Regions from separate parts of the Mesorhizobium sp. URHB0026 genome, predicted to be linked through region 1. Evidence: predicted binding sites of a transcription regulator. Region 1 holds the regulator's gene; the other holds the start of a gene.

The links. The regulator LexA, encoded in region 1, represses DNA repair genes until DNA is damaged. The targets are predictions, from matches to a motif close to TGTTCNNNNTGTGTTCNG.
Region 2: recA (recombinase RecA) is a predicted target of LexA. The motif match lies at 4,990-5,007, and genes of this name have one in related genera.

Annotation. Positions count from the first base shown of each region.
Region 1 is NZ_JBSSCN010000001.1:4,404,868-4,412,864, reverse strand. It holds gene gltA (citrate synthase) at 1-433, opposite strand, end outside; gene gltX (glutamate--tRNA ligase) at 617-2,041, opposite strand; partial or broken gene ACVWWD_RS21720 (ComEC/Rec2 family competence protein) at 2,145-4,597, shown strand; gene lexA (transcriptional repressor LexA) at 4,591-5,334, opposite strand; gene ACVWWD_RS21710 (GntR family transcriptional regulator) at 5,735-6,505, opposite strand; gene ACVWWD_RS21705 (ABC transporter substrate-binding protein) at 6,655-7,641, shown strand; gene ACVWWD_RS21700 (ABC transporter ATP-binding protein) at 7,700-7,997, shown strand, end outside.
Region 2 is NZ_JBSSCN010000001.1:3,997,138-4,005,134, reverse strand. It holds gene ACVWWD_RS19425 (NADP-dependent isocitrate dehydrogenase) at 1-12, shown strand, start outside; gene ACVWWD_RS19420 (glutathione S-transferase family protein) at 29-652, shown strand; gene alaS (alanine--tRNA ligase) at 894-3,560, opposite strand; gene recA (recombinase RecA) at 3,832-4,932, opposite strand; gene ACVWWD_RS19405 (carbohydrate kinase family protein) at 5,214-6,158, shown strand; gene ACVWWD_RS19400 (pseudouridine-5'-phosphate glycosidase) at 6,236-7,153, shown strand; gene ACVWWD_RS19395 (TfoX/Sxy family protein) at 7,340-7,663, opposite strand; gene ACVWWD_RS19390 (GFA family protein) at 7,754-7,997, shown strand, end outside.

The DNA of each region.
Region 1 (7,997 bases):
CCATCGGGTGCGCGTCGCGGCGGAAGCCGGTGAAAAAGCGCGACATCTGCTCGTGCACCATCGTGTGGCGCGTCACGCGGTAGTCGAAATCGTCCTTCTGCGCCTTGGTCGGCAATTCGCCGTAGAGCAGGAGGTAGCAGACTTCGAGGAAGTCGCCATGTTCGGCCAACTGGTCGATCGGATAGCCCCGATGCAGCAGGATGCCGGCGTCGCCATCGATGAAGGTGATCTCCGACTCGCAGCTTGCCGTCGAGGTGAAGCCGGGGTCATAGGTAAAGGCGCCAGTGGTGCTGTAGAGCGAGGCGATGTCGATGACGTCAGGCCCGACCGAGCCGCTTCGCACCTTGAATTCGTGAGTCTTGCCGGCGAATTCCAGCGTTGCCGTGGCCTCCTCTTGGCCGCCCACATCCAGTTTTTTCGCAGCTTCGGTCATTGCAAACTCCTTCTTGTTTCCTCATGCCGGCAAAGGCAAATTCCGCGGAGCGACACGTTGAAATCACCGCAATGCGCGTATTCGCCACCGCATTCTAGGAGGTGCGTGCCAGATTGGGCCAAGGCCTAATGTTGCACTGCGAAACCCGCCTTTCAATGCCAATCTTCTTGGGCCAGTTTGCTCCTAATCGATTTGATCCGCTATGCGCGCCAGGCTTTCCTCACGCCCCAGAACGGCAAGCACGTCGAATACGCCCGGTGACGTGCTCTTGCCGGTCAAGGCAGCCCGCAACGGCTGGGCCACGGCGCCAAGCTTGTGGCCGCCAGCCGACGCAAAGTCGCGGATCACGGCCTCGGCCGTGGCCGCCGTCCAGTCGTGTGACAGCGACTTCAAAGCTTCGTGAGCGCCACGCAGCATCTTGCGCGCATCGTCATTGAGCAGGAGTGCCGCCTTGTCGTCGATCGGCAGCGGCCGAGCGGCAAACAGGAAGCCCGCGCCGTCGACAAGCTCGACCAGCGTCTTGGCGCGCTCCTTCAGGCCCGGAAGTGCTGCCAGCAGCTGCGCCTTGTTCTTCTCGTCGAGGCGCGCCGCCATCGCCGGGCCTCCCTCCAAATAGGGCAAGGTGGCGATGAAGATATCGAGCAGCTCGGTGTCGGCCATACGGCGCATATGCGCCCCGTTGATCGCTTCCAGCTTGGCGAAATCGAAGCGCGCCGCGCCCTTGTTGACGTCGCCAATGTCGAACCACGAGACCATGTCCTCGATCGACATGATCTCGTCGTCGCCATGGCTCCAGCCGAGCCGCGCAAGGTAATTGAGCAGCGCCTCCGGCAGATAGCCCATGGCGCGATAGGCTTCGACGCCGAGCGCGCCGTGGCGCTTCGACAGCTTGGCGCCGTCGGCGCCATGGATCAGCGGGATATGTGACATCGACGGCACGTCCCAGCCCATGGCGTTGTAGATCACGGTCTGGCGGGCGGCGTTGGTCAGGTGATCGTCGCCACGGATGATGTGAGTGACGCCCATGTCGTGATCGTCGACGACGACGGCATGCATGTAGGTCGGGTTGCCGTCCGAACGCAGGATGATGAAGTCGTCGAGATCCTTGTTGGGGAAGCGCACGTCTCCCTGGACCCGGTCCTTCACCACCGTCTCGCCCTCGGTCGGTGCCTTGATGCGGATGGCGCCCTTGACGCCGGACGGCGCCTCCGACGGGTCGCGGTCACGCCAATGGCCGTTATACCGTGGCGGCAGGCCCTTGGCGCGTGCAGCCTCGCGCATTGCCTCGAGCTCGGCTGAAGTCTCGTAGCTGTAATAGGCCTTGCCCAGGCGCACCAGTTCCTCGGCTACCTCGCGATGGCGCGGCGCACGCTCGAATTGAGAGACCGCGTCACCGTCCCACGAAAGGCCGAGCCAGGTCAGGCCATCGAGAATGGCCAATGTGGCCGCATCGGTCGAACGCTCGCGATCGGTGTCCTCGATGCGCAGCAGCATCGTGCCGCCGGTATGCTTTGCATAGAGCCAGTTGAAGAGCGCCGTGCGCGCGCCGCCGATGTGCAGATAGCCGGTCGGCGAGGGGGCAAAACGGGTGATGACCTTGTCGGGCATGGAACTCTCGGAAAACGTCTGAAGCTGGGTGCGGAACGTGCGGACTTTCGCGCGTTGCGCGTTCATGTAGCATAGGGCGTCGAGGGTGCAAGGGGCAGACCCGATGACTGGAAGAGGCCGGAGCTCGGATCGAAGCGAGGATGCCGCTGTCGGCGTCAGCGAGCGATCCCTTTTTGCGGCGCCTCCGACGATCCCACTGCCATCGCCGCTCGTGGCTGCGCCCGAAACCGGGCCGCTGCGGGCGGGTGGGCCGGCGCCGGCGCCGTCTCCTGCCGGGGGCAGGATCGTGCGCGTGCGCCGGCAAATCGGCCCGATATCCTTGCCTCGCCTGCGCCATGGCGTGGCCAAGGCGGCGGAGCTCGAACTCGACCGGGGCATCGCGTTTCTGCTGGTGCCGGTCTGTCTGACCGTTGGGGCGATCGCCTATTTCTCGCTGGCGTCCGAGCCCGACTTTGCAAAGCCCGTCGCGGTCGTGGTGCTGATGGCGGTCTGTGCCTTCGTCTCGCGTTCGTGGTCGAAAACCCATCTGTGTTTCATGGCAGTGCTGTTGTGCGCGCTGGGCTTACTCGCGGCGAAGGTCGAAACATGGCGAGCCGGAACCCGTATGCTGGGTTCGGAAATCTCCACGCAATTGACCGGCCGCGTGGTCTCGCTCGAAGAGATGGAGAGCGGCCGCATCCGGCTGACCATGGACGTGATTTCGACCGCCCGGCCGAAACTGCGCTATGCGCCGGAAAGGGTCCGGCTTTCCGCACGCAAGATACCGCCGGGAATGACCGCCGGCTCGCTCATCACAGGCTACGCCAAACTGTTGCCGCCGACCGGCCCGGTCCGGCCGGACAGCTACGACTTCTCTTTCGACAGTTATTTCGCCGGCATCGGCGGCAGCGGCTTCTTTCTCGGCAATCCGACGGTTGTTTCCGCCGCTGACGGTGAGATGCCGCTATCGGCTCGCCTTTTCTCAGGCATTGAAAATGCCCGCGAAGCCATCGCCGACCACATCAGGGGCAGCGTCGGCGGCGCTGAAGGCGAGATCGCGGCGGCGCTGATCGTCGGCGTGCGCGCCGGCATACCCGATGAAATCAATGAAGCGATGCGGCGTACCGGCATCTATCACATCATCTCTATTTCGGGACTGCATATGGCGCTTGTGGCCGGCACCATCATGGGTCTGCTGCGTGGTGCCTTCGCACTGTTACCAGACTTTTCCGCGCGCCGGCCGGTGAAGAAATACGCCGCCGCCGCCGCACTGTTCTCGATCGCCGCCTATCTCATGATTTCCGGTGTCGTCGTTGCGGCCGAACGCAGCTTCATCATGTTGGCGGTGATGCTGATTGCCGTCTTCTTCGATCGCGCTGCGCTGACCATGCGCAATCTGGCGATCTCGGCGATCGCCGTCATCCTGGTCTCGCCGCACGAGGTCGTCGGCCCAAGCTTTCAGATGTCGTTCGCCGCGACCGCGGCCCTGGTTGGCGCTTATGCCGGCTGGGCCGATCACCGTGCGGGAAAGACCAGGCCACCGCCGCCAAAGCGATCCCTGCCCGGGCTCCTGACGCGAAAATTCCTGCTGGCGACAGGTGGATTGGCCATGACGTCCATTGTCGCCGGCAGCGCCACGGCACTGTTTGCCATCTGGCATTTCCAGCGGGTATCGCCCCTCAGCCTGTTCGCCAATCTGGCCGTGATGCCGATCGTGTCGGTCGTGATGTTCCTGGCCGTCGCTAGCGCGCTGCTGATGCCATTCGGACTGGATTGGCCGGCTCTCTACCTCATGGGCAAGGGCCTGACGGCGATGATCGCCGTGTCGGCGTGGATATCGGAGCGCTCTCCGGTCGACGGAGTCGGGCTGATTTCGCAGCAATCCGTGCTGCTGGTCACCGTCGCGCTGGTTATCGCGACGATGGCGACGACCTGGCTGCGGCTCGCGGCGCTGCCATTCGCGCTCGCCGGCCTGTTGACTGTGTCGCACACGCGCGCGCCCGATGTGCTGATCTCGGAAGATGCGCGGCTGGTCGCGCTGCCGATCGGCAATGGCGAACTGGCCGTCAACCGGGAACGTCCGAACGAATTCGCAACCGACAACTGGAAGCGCGCTCTGATCTCCGAAACAATCGTCAAACCGGAAATGTTCGACAAGACAGACGGGCAATTCGACGTTGCCAGTCCCGCCGACCTGCCGCCGGGATCGCCCTTCTACTGCCGCGAAGGCCTGTGCCTTGTAGGCACCCTTCCGGCGCGATCATTGCTTATGTCGAGGACCGCAAGACCACCTGGAAAGCCTGTGCTTTCGCTGACCTGATCATCGTGAACGACGCGACCGCCTATGACGCCTGCCAAAATCCACTGGTTCTCGTCGTCACCAAACGGCAGCTCGCCCGCAAGGGAAGCGCTGCCGTCTTCTTCAATCCCCAGTCGGCCACGACCCGGGCCGGGATCGAATTCGCCGTCGACGGACCATACCGACCCTGGCACGAACAGCGAAAATTCTCACGCGAGGCGAGGGGGCTGCCGCCGTACAAAAAACCCGACAAGCCCGATGGAAAGCCGGCTCAGTAGCGCCTGATCAACCCGACCAGCTTGCCTTGTACCTTGACCCTGTCCGGCCCGAAAATGCGTGTTTCGTAGGCTGGATTGGCGGCCTCGAGCGCGATCGAAGCGCCTTTGCGGCGGAACCGCTTCAGCGTCGCTTCCTCCTCGTCGACCAGTGCCACGATAATTTCGCCCGGGCTTGCCGTGTCGGCATTGCGGATAATGACCGTGTCCCCATCGAAGATACCAGCCTCGATCATCGAGTCGCCCTTGACCTCCAGCGCATAGTGCTCGCCGCCCATGATCATGTCCGGCGGCACCGAGATCGAATGCGTCTGATGCTGGATTGCATCGATCGGCACACCGGCGGCGATACGGCCCATGACCGGGATGGATACGGCTGAAACCGCATCGTCGTCGTTGCCGGCCGCGGGCAGGCGCGAAGGCGCAGCGGCCGGCCTGATCTGGCGTCCGAGACTGCCTTGGCCAAGGCTGCCTTGGATGACACTTGGCGAGAACTTCTTTGCCGCATTGAGGCCCGGCGCGATCGAGTCCGGCAGCCGCAGCACTTCCAGCGCGCGCGCCCGATTGGGTAGCCGGCGAATGAAGCCGCGCTCCTCCAGCGCCGTGATCAGGCGATGGATCCCCGACTTGGAGGCAAGATCGAGTGCTTCCTTCATCTCGTCGAAGGAAGGCGGTATCCCGCTTTCCTTGAGCCGTTCGTGGATGAACATCAACAGTTCATGTTGCTTGCGCGTCAGCATGGCGGCCCCCAAGACATTGAACGAAAGGTTGAACCAGAATCGAAAAAACAAACCCAGAACAAACACTATCTGTTCCAGTTGTGTTCTGCAACCGTTTAAAGTTTAATGAATTTGTTAAGGGGGTCTGAAGTTTTTTGCCCCCGACGGCGTCAGCAACCGGTCCTTTCCGCGATCGGCAGGCACATTGAAATCGTTTGGTTAATGGCCTGTGGCCTATCCGCCGATGGAGCTGGCATCAGCCATCTGGAAGGCTTCTTCCAGGGGTACCGTATATTTCAGGGAGTCGCGGAACGAAACGAAACCAAAATGCCAACCATTGGTAGCTCCGGGCGGCCATGGACCCGGGCGTTCGGCGCACTCCGGCCAGCGCGTGCGAATAGACGTCGCGGAAGCGCTGAAGTTATCCCGACCCCTTCAAGCTGCCGGCGCGGGCGGCGTATCTGGTCGCGCCGCTGTCTTCGCTATGAACATAGACGTGCAGTGTGTAGCCGATATGCGCCGTCATCAGCGCCTTGGCCCGTTCGACGTCACGATCGAGTGCCGCTTCCATGATCGCGGTATGGTGTTCGATCGCGATCGCTTCGCGCAACGCCTCCATTGCCTGTTCATAGCCGTCCTTGAGGCCGGCCGCGGCCCGCAATGTCGGCGCCAGACCAAGAAAGCGATGATGCCGGCGCAACTGATCCGAGATTGTCGAGCGGAACCGCAACAGCCAGTCGCATGTGGCGGCGCTCAGCAGCGCCGCATGGAAAGCCTCGTGGTTCTCATCCCATCTGTCGACGGCCGTGTCGGAGGGATCGTCGACCGCCGTCTTGCAACGCGAGAGCCGGTAGTGGGCAGTGACTACGGCATCCTCCCACTCCCTGCCGCCTTTTTCCATCGATTCGAGGAACAGGGGTATCTCGACCACCATTCTGGCGCGTGCCAGATCCTCCAGCTCGGCCCGCGACACCGGAGCCACGGCAAAACCACGATTGCTGATGGCGGTGACCAAGCGTTCGGCCTCGAGCCGCGACAGGGCTTCGCGCAACGGTGTCCAACCGACGCCATATGTGCCGCGCAGCGCACTCAGTTTGAGCGGGGCGCCGGGCATGAGGCGCGTGGTCAGGATGTCGCGCCGCAACAGCTGATAGGCGGCTTCCGTTTTTGTGGAACTCGTCTCATCCCGCATCGTGATCAATCCGTCGTCTGGCTAAAAGTATATATGATACTGGGTCACTACAACAATTATATATAATGTTTGACACAGACCGGCGGACTGACCATGATCGCGGAGCAGCCGCGTTTCCAAGCGGCCCTGATCAAATCTGGGAGGAAATGATGTTGAAGTCGAAATCCGCTTGGTTGTCGGGTTTGGCCCTGGCAGGCGCATTGATGGTCAGCGCCGGCAGTGCCGCGGCCGATCAGATCCGTATCGGCATTGCCAATTTCGGCGAGCACCCGCAATTGAACGCCGCCATAGCCGGCTTCAAGAAGGCGCTGACGGATAACGGCTTCGTCGAGGGCAAGGACGTCGTCTACACGGAGAGCCACACCAATTTCGATGCGTCGCTGGTGCCGCAGATGATCGCCAAGCTGCAGGCCGAGCAGCCCAAGCTGATCTACACCATCACCACGCCGGTCTCGCAGATCGCCAAGAAAGCGCTCGCGGGTTCCGGCATTCCGATCGTTTTTGCCGCGGTCACCGATCCGGTGGCGGCCAAGCTGGTGCCATCATGGGACGCCGGAGACGAAGGCATGACCGGCGCCAGCGATCTGCAGGACGTCGCCGCGGTGATGGCCTTCACCAAGAAGCTGCTGCCGAACGCCAAGCGCTTCGGCGTGCCTTATAATCCCGGTGAGGCCAATGACGTTGCCTTGGTCGAAAAGATCAAGGCGGCGGCACCGGCCGCCGGTTTCGAGGTGGTCGAGCTCGGCATCGACAACGTAAATGACATCCAGCAGCGTATCGCTTCGTTCGCCGGCAAGGCCGACGTGATCTACGGCCCGGCCTCGAACCTGATTCAGCCGGCGATCGCCGCTGTCTCAGCGGCCGCCCGCCAGGCCGGTATCCCGGTCGTCAACTCCGATGACAGCGCGGTCCGCAACGGCACCGTGCCGGCGAGCTTCGCGGTCAATTACACCCAGGTCGGCATCAACGCCGGCAACATCGCCGCCGAGATCCTCAAGGGCAAGGATCCCAAGACGATCGCGCCGTCGCGCCCGGCCTACAAGGACCACATGGCAACGATCTCGCGCAAGGCGATGGCCGCGTTCGGCGTCGAGATACCGGCTTCAATGGCCGATTGCGGCTGCATCGTCGACTAACATCGGAACTGCTGGGATGATGGCGTCGGCGCCATCATCCCGAGGTCACGGAGGAACGATGCTCGAGATACGATCCGCGCGCAAAGTGTTCTACAAGGGCCAGGCCGACGAGAAGGTCGCGCTGGACGGTCTCAGCCTGTCCTTGGCCACGGGAGAGTTCGGGGTCGTCATCGGCTCAAACGGGGCCGGCAAGAGCAGCATGCTCAACGCCATTTCTGGTGCTCTTGTGCTGGATTCCGGCAAGATCCTGATCAATGGCGCGGATGTGACAGGGATGCCGGTGCACAAGCGTGCCGAAAGATTGGCGCGCGTCTTCCAGGATCCGATGCGCGGCACCGCCGCCAGCATGACCGTGG
Region 2 (7,997 bases), 410 kb from region 1:
GCGATGGCCTAACCCACCTCGAGGACAAATGGGCAAGCCGGTCGTCTACGGCGCGGATTACAGCGTCTATGTACGCATTGTCCGGCTTGCGCTCGAGGAGAAAGGCATTGCCTACGACATAGTGCCGGTCGACATCTTTGCAGAAGGTGGCGCGCCGGCATGGTACGGCAAACACCATCCCTTCGGCCGCATCCCGGCCTTCGAGCATGACACTTTCCGCCTTTTCGAGGCGAGCGCGATCGCTCGCTACGTCGACGAGGGTTTTGAGGGCCCTGCTCTCCAGCCGACCGATCCGCGCGCCCGCGCAACCATGAACCAGATCATCGGCATGCTCGACGCCTATGCTTACAGGGCGATGGTATGGGACGTCGCCGTCGAGCGGTTGGAGAAGGCGGAGCCGGACGTGGCTTTGATCGCCAATGGCGTTCGGCAAGCCGAGACGGTGCTCAAGGTGTTGACGTCACTGAAGGCAAAAGGCCCATGGTTGCTCGGCAACCAGCTGACGCTTGCCGATCTGCACGCGGCGCCGATCATCGCCTACTTCGTCAAGGTTCCAGAAGGGCACAACTTGCTGACGCAGTTTACAGGCATCTGGGATTTGTATTTGCGAATGGCTGGCCGCCCGAGCTTCGTGCGTACCGAAAAAGCGTAATTCGAGGTGAGCTTCCTCGACGTCAGCGCCGCCCCTCATTGCCCTGCCGGGCCTTTCTCTCCGTGAACGGGGAGAAAGAGGCTGGTCGCGTTGCCGGCGCTCTCCTGCAACGAGGGCGATTGGCGAAGGCCGCGACGAAAGCGCCCTTCTCCCCGTTCAACAGGGAGAAGATGGCGGCAGCCAGACGAGGGGCGGCGCTGCCCTAAGAGAAAGGATTTCGCCTAGCCCCACGCGTGGGTAGCTACGCTGCTTCCAGCGCCGCCCTCACTGCCGCGATCGCATCATCGGCCTTCGACGCATCCGGGCCGCCGGCCTGGGCCATGTCGGGGCGGCCGCCGCCGCCCTGCCCGCCCAATGCGGCGGAGGCCACGCGAACAAGGTCGACGGCGCTGAAGCGGCTGACGAGATCATCGGTGACTGCGACCACGACGCTCGCCTTGTTGTCCTCGCCGGCGCCAACGAACACGACGACGCCAGAGCCCAACGAAGTCTTGCCCGCGTCGGCCAACGGTTTCAGGTCCTTCGGCGAGACACCTGACACCGCCTTGCCGAGGAAGCCGACGCCAGCGACAATCTCGTTGGCGGCAGGAGCATCGGCAGGCGACCCGCCGCCCAGCGCCAGCTTCTTGCGCGCTTCGGTCAAGTCCTTCTCGAGCTTTTTGCGCTCCTCGAGCAGCGCTTCGACGCGCGCTGGCACATCCGCGGGCGATATCTTAAGCGTCGCCGCCGTGGTCTTCAGGCGTCGGTCCTGCTCATCGAGATGCCTACGCGCGGCTTCGCCGGTCAACGCCTCGATGCGGCGCACGCCGGCGGCGACAGCACCATCCGAGACGATGCGCACCAGGCCGATATCGCCGGTCGCCCTGACATGCGTGCCGCCGCAGAGCTCGACCGAATAAGGCCGGTTGGCCTTGGCGCCATGCAAGCCCGTGCCCATCGACACGACGCGCACCTCATCGCCATACTTCTCCCCGAACAGCGCCATCGCGCCCTCTGCAATGGCGTCGTCGACTGACATCAGGCGCGTGGTCACCGGGCCATTCTGCACGACGATCTCGTTGGCCATGCGCTCGACCTCTTCCAGCTCCTGCGCGGAGATCGGCTTGTTGTGCGAGATGTCGAAGCGCAGACGCTCGGGTGCGACCAGCGAGCCCTTCTGCGCGACATGGGTGCCCAGCACCTCGCGCAACGCCTCGTGGATCAGGTGCGTCGCGGAGTGGTTGGCGCGCAGCCTGGAGCGCCTGGCATGATCGACCTTCAGTTCGACCGCGGCACCCGCCCTGACCATGCCTGCGACCACCTTGCCGAGATGCACGAAAAGGCCATCGGCCTTCTTCTGCGTGTCGGAAACCTCGATCGAGAAGCCCTCGCCCGAGATCATGCCGGTGTCACCCATCTGGCCGCCGGACTCGCCATAGAAGGGCGTCTGGTTGACGACCACGGCGACCGCATCGCCCTTGCCGGCGCTGTCGACGGTCTTGCCATCCTTGACCAGCGCCTCGATGAGGCCTTCCGCCTGCTCGGTTTCGTAGCCGAGGAATTCGGTGGCGCCGGTCTTCTCACGCACGGAAAACCAAACCGTCTCGGTGGCGGCCTCGCCGGACCCGGCCCAGTGCTTGCGCGCCTCCGCCTTCTGCTGCTCCATCGCATTGGTGAAACCGGCAAGGTCGACCGAGATGCCGCGCTGCCGCAGCGCATCCTGCGTCAGGTCGAGCGGGAAACCATAGGTGTCGTAGAGCTTGAACGCCGTTTCGCCATCGAGCATGTCGCCGGCGCCGAGCTTCTCCGTCGCCTCGGAGAGCAGCCCGAGGCCACGCACCAGCGTCTTGCGGAAGCGGGTCTCCTCGAGTTTCAGGGTCTCGGCAATCATCGTTTCGCCGCGTGCCAGTTCGGGATAGGCCTGGCCCATCTCGCGCACCAGCGCCGGCACCAGCTTCCACATCAGCGGCTCGTTCGCCCCCAGCAACTGCGCATGGCGCATGGCGCGGCGCATGATGCGGCGCAGCACATAGCCGCGGCCTTCGTTCGACGGCAGCACGCCGTCGGCGACCAGGAAGGAGGACGAGCGCAGATGGTCGGCAATGACGCGGTAGGACGCGACCGTTTCGGCGTCGGGCGCGCGCCCAAGTGCCGAGGACGCCGCATCGATCAAATGACGAAACAGGTCGGTCTCGAAGACGCTCTCCACCCCTTGCAGGATGGATGCCATGCGCTCCAGGCCCATCCCTGTGTCGATCGACGGGCGCGGCAGGTCGACCCGCTCCTCTTTCGTCACCTGCTCGTACTGCATGAACACCAGGTTCCAGAATTCAAGGAAGCGATCGCCGTCTTCCTCGGGACTGCCGGGAGGCCCACCCCAGATGTGCTCGCCACGATCGATGAAGATTTCCGAGCATGGTCCGCAAGGACCGGTGTCGCCCATCGCCCAGAAATTGTCGGAGGTCGGGATGCGGATGATGCGATCGTCGGAGAAACCAGCGATCTTCTTCCAGAAGCCGGCTGCCTCGTCGTCCGTGTGATAGACGGTGACCAGCAGCTTGTCCTTCTTCAGCCCGAACTCCCTGGTGATGAGGTTCCAGGCAAGCTCGATGGCACGCTCCTTGAAGTAATCGCCGAAAGAGAAATTGCCCAGCATCTCGAAGAAGGTCAGGTGGCGCGCGGTATAGCCGACATTGTCGAGATCGTTGTGCTTGCCGCCGGCGCGAACGCTTTTCTGAGCTGTGGTGGCACGCGAATAGGGTCGCTTCTCCAAACCGGTGAAGACGTTCTTGAACTGCACCATGCCGGCATTGGTGAACATCAATGTCGGATCGTTGCGCGGCACGAGCGGGCTCGAGGCCACGACCTCGTGGCCCTCCTTGCGGAAATAGTCGAGAAAGGTCGACCGGATCTCGTTGACGCCACTCATGGATACTGCCTTTTCAAGAGAGCCGCCGGCCGGACCGGCGGGAGATGGCTCTGTATTTTCTAGAAGATGCAGTTGGCCTTTTAGCCGTAGCTCTTGACCCTGTCCAGAAACACGGAATTAAGCCAATTCGCGCTTTGCACCGGCACTTGCGGGGCCGCCCAAACGAAAACCGCCAGCGCGATGGCCGGCGGTTTGGAACGCGGTACTACAGAACTCTGTTACTTAAGCATCGGGTAATAGGCTGGATTTATGGCCAAACTCCGGCCGTTGCCTACATCGCGCCGGCTTCGTCCTCAAAACCGTCGTCGCCATTGCCCTCGGAGCCACCATTTTCGAGGAATTTTTCGGCGATCAATCCGGCATTCTGCCTGAGCGCCAGCTCGATCTCGCGCGCGGTGTCGGGATTGTCGCGCAGGAACAGTTTCGCATTCTCGCGGCCCTGGCCGAGACGTTGCGAATTGTAGGAGAACCAGGCGCCCGATTTCTCGACCACGCCGGCCTTGACGCCAAGATCGACCAGTTCGCCGGTCTTGGAGACGCCCTCGCCATACATGATGTCGAACTCGACCACCTTGAAGGGCGGCGCCAGTTTGTTCTTGACCACCTTGACGCGGGTCTGGTTGCCGACGACCTCGTCGCGATCCTTGACCGAGCCGATACGGCGGATGTCGAGGCGAACCGAAGCGTAGAATTTCAGTGCGTTGCCGCCGGTCGTGGTTTCGGGCGAACCGAACATGACGCCGATCTTCATGCGAATCTGATTGATGAAGATGACCATGGTGTTGGAGCGCGAGATCGAGGCGGTCAGCTTGCGCAGCGCCTGGCTCATCAGGCGGGCCTGCAGGCCCGGCAGCGAATCGCCCATCTCGCCCTCGATCTCGGCACGCGGCGTCAGCGCCGCCACCGAATCGACCACCAGCACGTCGATGGCGCCGGAACGCACCAGCGTGTCGCAAATCTCCAGCGCCTGCTCGCCGGTGTCGGGCTGCGAGATCAGCAGGTTTTCAAGATCGACGCCGAGCTTGCGGGCGTAGACCGGATCGAGCGCGTGTTCGGCATCGACGAAGGCGCAGATGCCGCCCTTCTTCTGGGCTTCGGCCACGGTGTGCAGGGCCAGGGTCGTCTTACCCGAGCTTTCCGGCCCATAGATCTCGATGATACGGCCGCGCGGCAGGCCACCGACGCCGAGCGCGATGTCGAGACCGAGCGAGCCGGTCGGCACCGTTTCGATCTCGACGACCTGCTCGTTGGCGCCGAGCCGCATGATCGAGCCCTTGCCGAAAGCCCGCTCGATTTGCGACAGCGCCGCATCCAGAGCCTTTGATTTGTCCACTGCCTTATCCTCTACCAGCCGCAAAGAATTCTGAGCCATGATACATCACCCCTTGGTCGTCAATGAAGGCCGGACAATCCGTAATCCCTGCCATTTTGTACCTTTTTTGTTCTCATTTGGCAAGGGGTGACAACCAACTGAAAAACAATCGATATTGCGATTTGTTCTTTTTTTGTCTCGCAATTCCGGGCATGAACGGGCTGCGCATTGGGCCAGACGGCTCGATCGTATCGCCCGGCCGAATCGCCGACCCGCATGCGGAGCTCTGTCGCGCACTCTAGCGCTTGTGCGGCTGCAACAACAAAGGTCATATCGCCGCCATGGTGAAATCCCCGAAGATACTAGCCGTGGGCGGCGCCCATATCGACCGGCGTGGCCAGGTGTACGGTCCCTACGTGCCGGCCGCCTCCAACCCCGGCACGATGCGCGAGGATGTCGGCGGGGGCGTCTTCAATGCGTTGCGCAGCATGGTGCGGCGCGGCGTGTCGGCCTCCCTGTTGTCGATGCGGGGCGGCGATGCGTCGGCCGATACGGTTTCACGGGCCATCGCCGAGGCAGGCATCGCTGATCTTTCGGCGGTGTTCCTCGACCGTACCACGCCGAGCTACACGGCATTGATCGATCGCGAGGGCGAATTGATCGTCGGCTTTGCCGACATGGCGCTGTATGACCTGGCTTTTCCCAAACAGATCAGGCGTTCCAAGATACGCCAGGAGGTGGCCGCCGCCGATGCCATCCTGTGCGACGCCAATTTGCCGTCGGCCGCCCTGGAGCGGCTGCTGTCGCTCGCCGCCGGCAAACCGGTTTTCGCCATCGCGATTTCGCCGGCGAAGGTAACGCGGCTGATACCGGTTCTCGGCGGGCTGGCCCAGCTCTTCATGAACCGGCGAGAGGCCGTCGTGCTGGCAGGCGTCAATGCAGGGGCCGCCGAGCGGGAAATGGTCGATGGGTTGCGGTGCAGCGGCCTTGCCCGCGGCGTGGTCACGGCCGGTAACGGCCCTGTGCTGGGTTTCGACGAGGCAGGCGCCTTTTCGATCCTGCCGCCCGTCCCCAGAAAAGTCGCCGATGTCACCGGCGCCGGCGACGCGCTGGCAGGTGCGACGGTCGCAGCACTGCTGCGCGGCCTGCCACTGCGCCAGGCCGTGCGCGAGGGCGTCGCCGCGGCAACGCTGGCCATCGAAAGCGCCAATGCAGTGCCCGAATTCACCGCGGCGAGCTTCGCGGAAGCGCTGGCCCTTGTGCCGGATGCCAGGGAAGTGGCATGAGACCGGCAAATTCATAACGCGCATCGAAGCCACGCTTTCCTGATGGATGCGCCGCACTCCGGATTGGAGATCAGAGAATGACGCCAGAGACCGCTCGCCCCTTCATCGATATCCACGTACCGGTGGCGCAGGCCCTGGCCGCCGGGCGCCCGGTGGTGGCGCTCGAAAGTACCATCATCACCCATGGCATGCCCTACCCCGACAATGGCGCCATGGCGGCCAATGTCGAAAAGATCATCGCTGACGGCGGCGCGGTGCCTGCAACCATCGCGGTGGTCAACGGCCGCATCAAGATCGGGCTTTCGGACGGCGAACGCGAATCGCTGGCGATGACCGGTGACGCCATGAAGCTGTCGCGCGCCGATCTCGGCTTCGCCGTCGCGCAAGGCCGCACCGGTGGCACCACCGTCGCCGCTACCATGATCGCGGCTGATATGGTCGGGATAAAGGTGTTCGCCACCGGCGGCATTGGCGGCGTGCACAAGGGGGCGGAAAAGAGCTTCGACATCTCGGCCGACCTCGATGAATTGGCGCGTACACCGGTCATCGTCGTCTCGGCCGGCGCCAAGGCGATCCTCGACATCGAAAAGACGCTGGAAGTGTTGGAGACCCGCGGCGTGCCCGTGGTCGGCCATGGCTGCGAGACGATGCCGGCCTTCTGGTCGCGGCAGTCACCGTTCCGGGCGCCATTGACCTTGCACAGACCGGAAGATATCGCGCATTTCTACCGGACACGCCTCGCTCTGGGCTCGGGCGGCGGCATGCTGATTGCCAATCCCGTGCCGGAATCCCACGAAATCCCCGCTGAAGAAATGGCGGGCTACATCGAAGCCGCCCAAAAGGCGGCCGAAGCCCTCAACGTCACCGGCAAGGCCGTGACGCCGTTCCTGCTGGGAAAAATCCTCGAACTCACCGGCGGCCGCAGCCTGAAGACCAACATCGCGCTGGTCGAGAACAATGCAAGGCTGGCGGCTGAGATCGCCAAGGCGCTGTAGGGTCTGCCAAGAAAGTCCCCCCTCATCCGGTTTGCCAAGGTCGAATTACCGGGAGCAATTCGGGGCAATCCGACCTCTCCCCGAGGGGAGAGGAGCTTGCAGCTTCAACGCAAACCTCTTCTCCCGGCGGGGAGAAGGTGGCCGCGAAGCGGCCGGATGAGGGGGTGGCCTCGCGCTGGCGGGAGCCTACTTCCCCGCCCGCCGCCCAGCCTCATAGGCGCGTCGCGCCCACACCGTCATTTCGTCGGGATCGTCGAAAGCGCTGTCGGGAATGCTCCAATAGGGCATTGCGACAAGCTTGCCGTGGCGAGAGCCGGTGTAGGTCCATTGCCGGCAGCCCGCGGCTTGGAACTCCGATGCGCTCTGCTCGTCGGCTTTCAGCAGCAATTCGCCGCGCAGCACGATGGCGACGATGACGCCGTCGAAATAGATGCCCTTGCCGCCGAATAGTTTTCGGATGCTGACCGGACCGAGGCCGTCGAACAGTTCTGCTATGCGCTCATTGTCCATGCCGCGATCATGTCACCGGCATTTGGCCTTGTCATCGCCGCAACCAAAATCATGCTGACAGGTTGTGACTATCCTGTCGGAGTTTTTGCCATGCCTGTGCTGCTCAAGGGGTCCTGTCGCTGCGGCGCCGTGCGTTTCGAGGTGGAAAGCCACACACCCGTGCCATTCATGCTGTGCTACTGCTCGATCTGTCGCAAGCAGCAGGGCGGCGGCGGCTTCGCCATCAATCTCGGCGCCGTCAACGACACGCTGAACATCAGAGGCAAGAGCAATCTCGGCGTCTATCGCGCCGAGATCGAGGATGACGAGCATCCCCACTGCGAGATCTCGACCG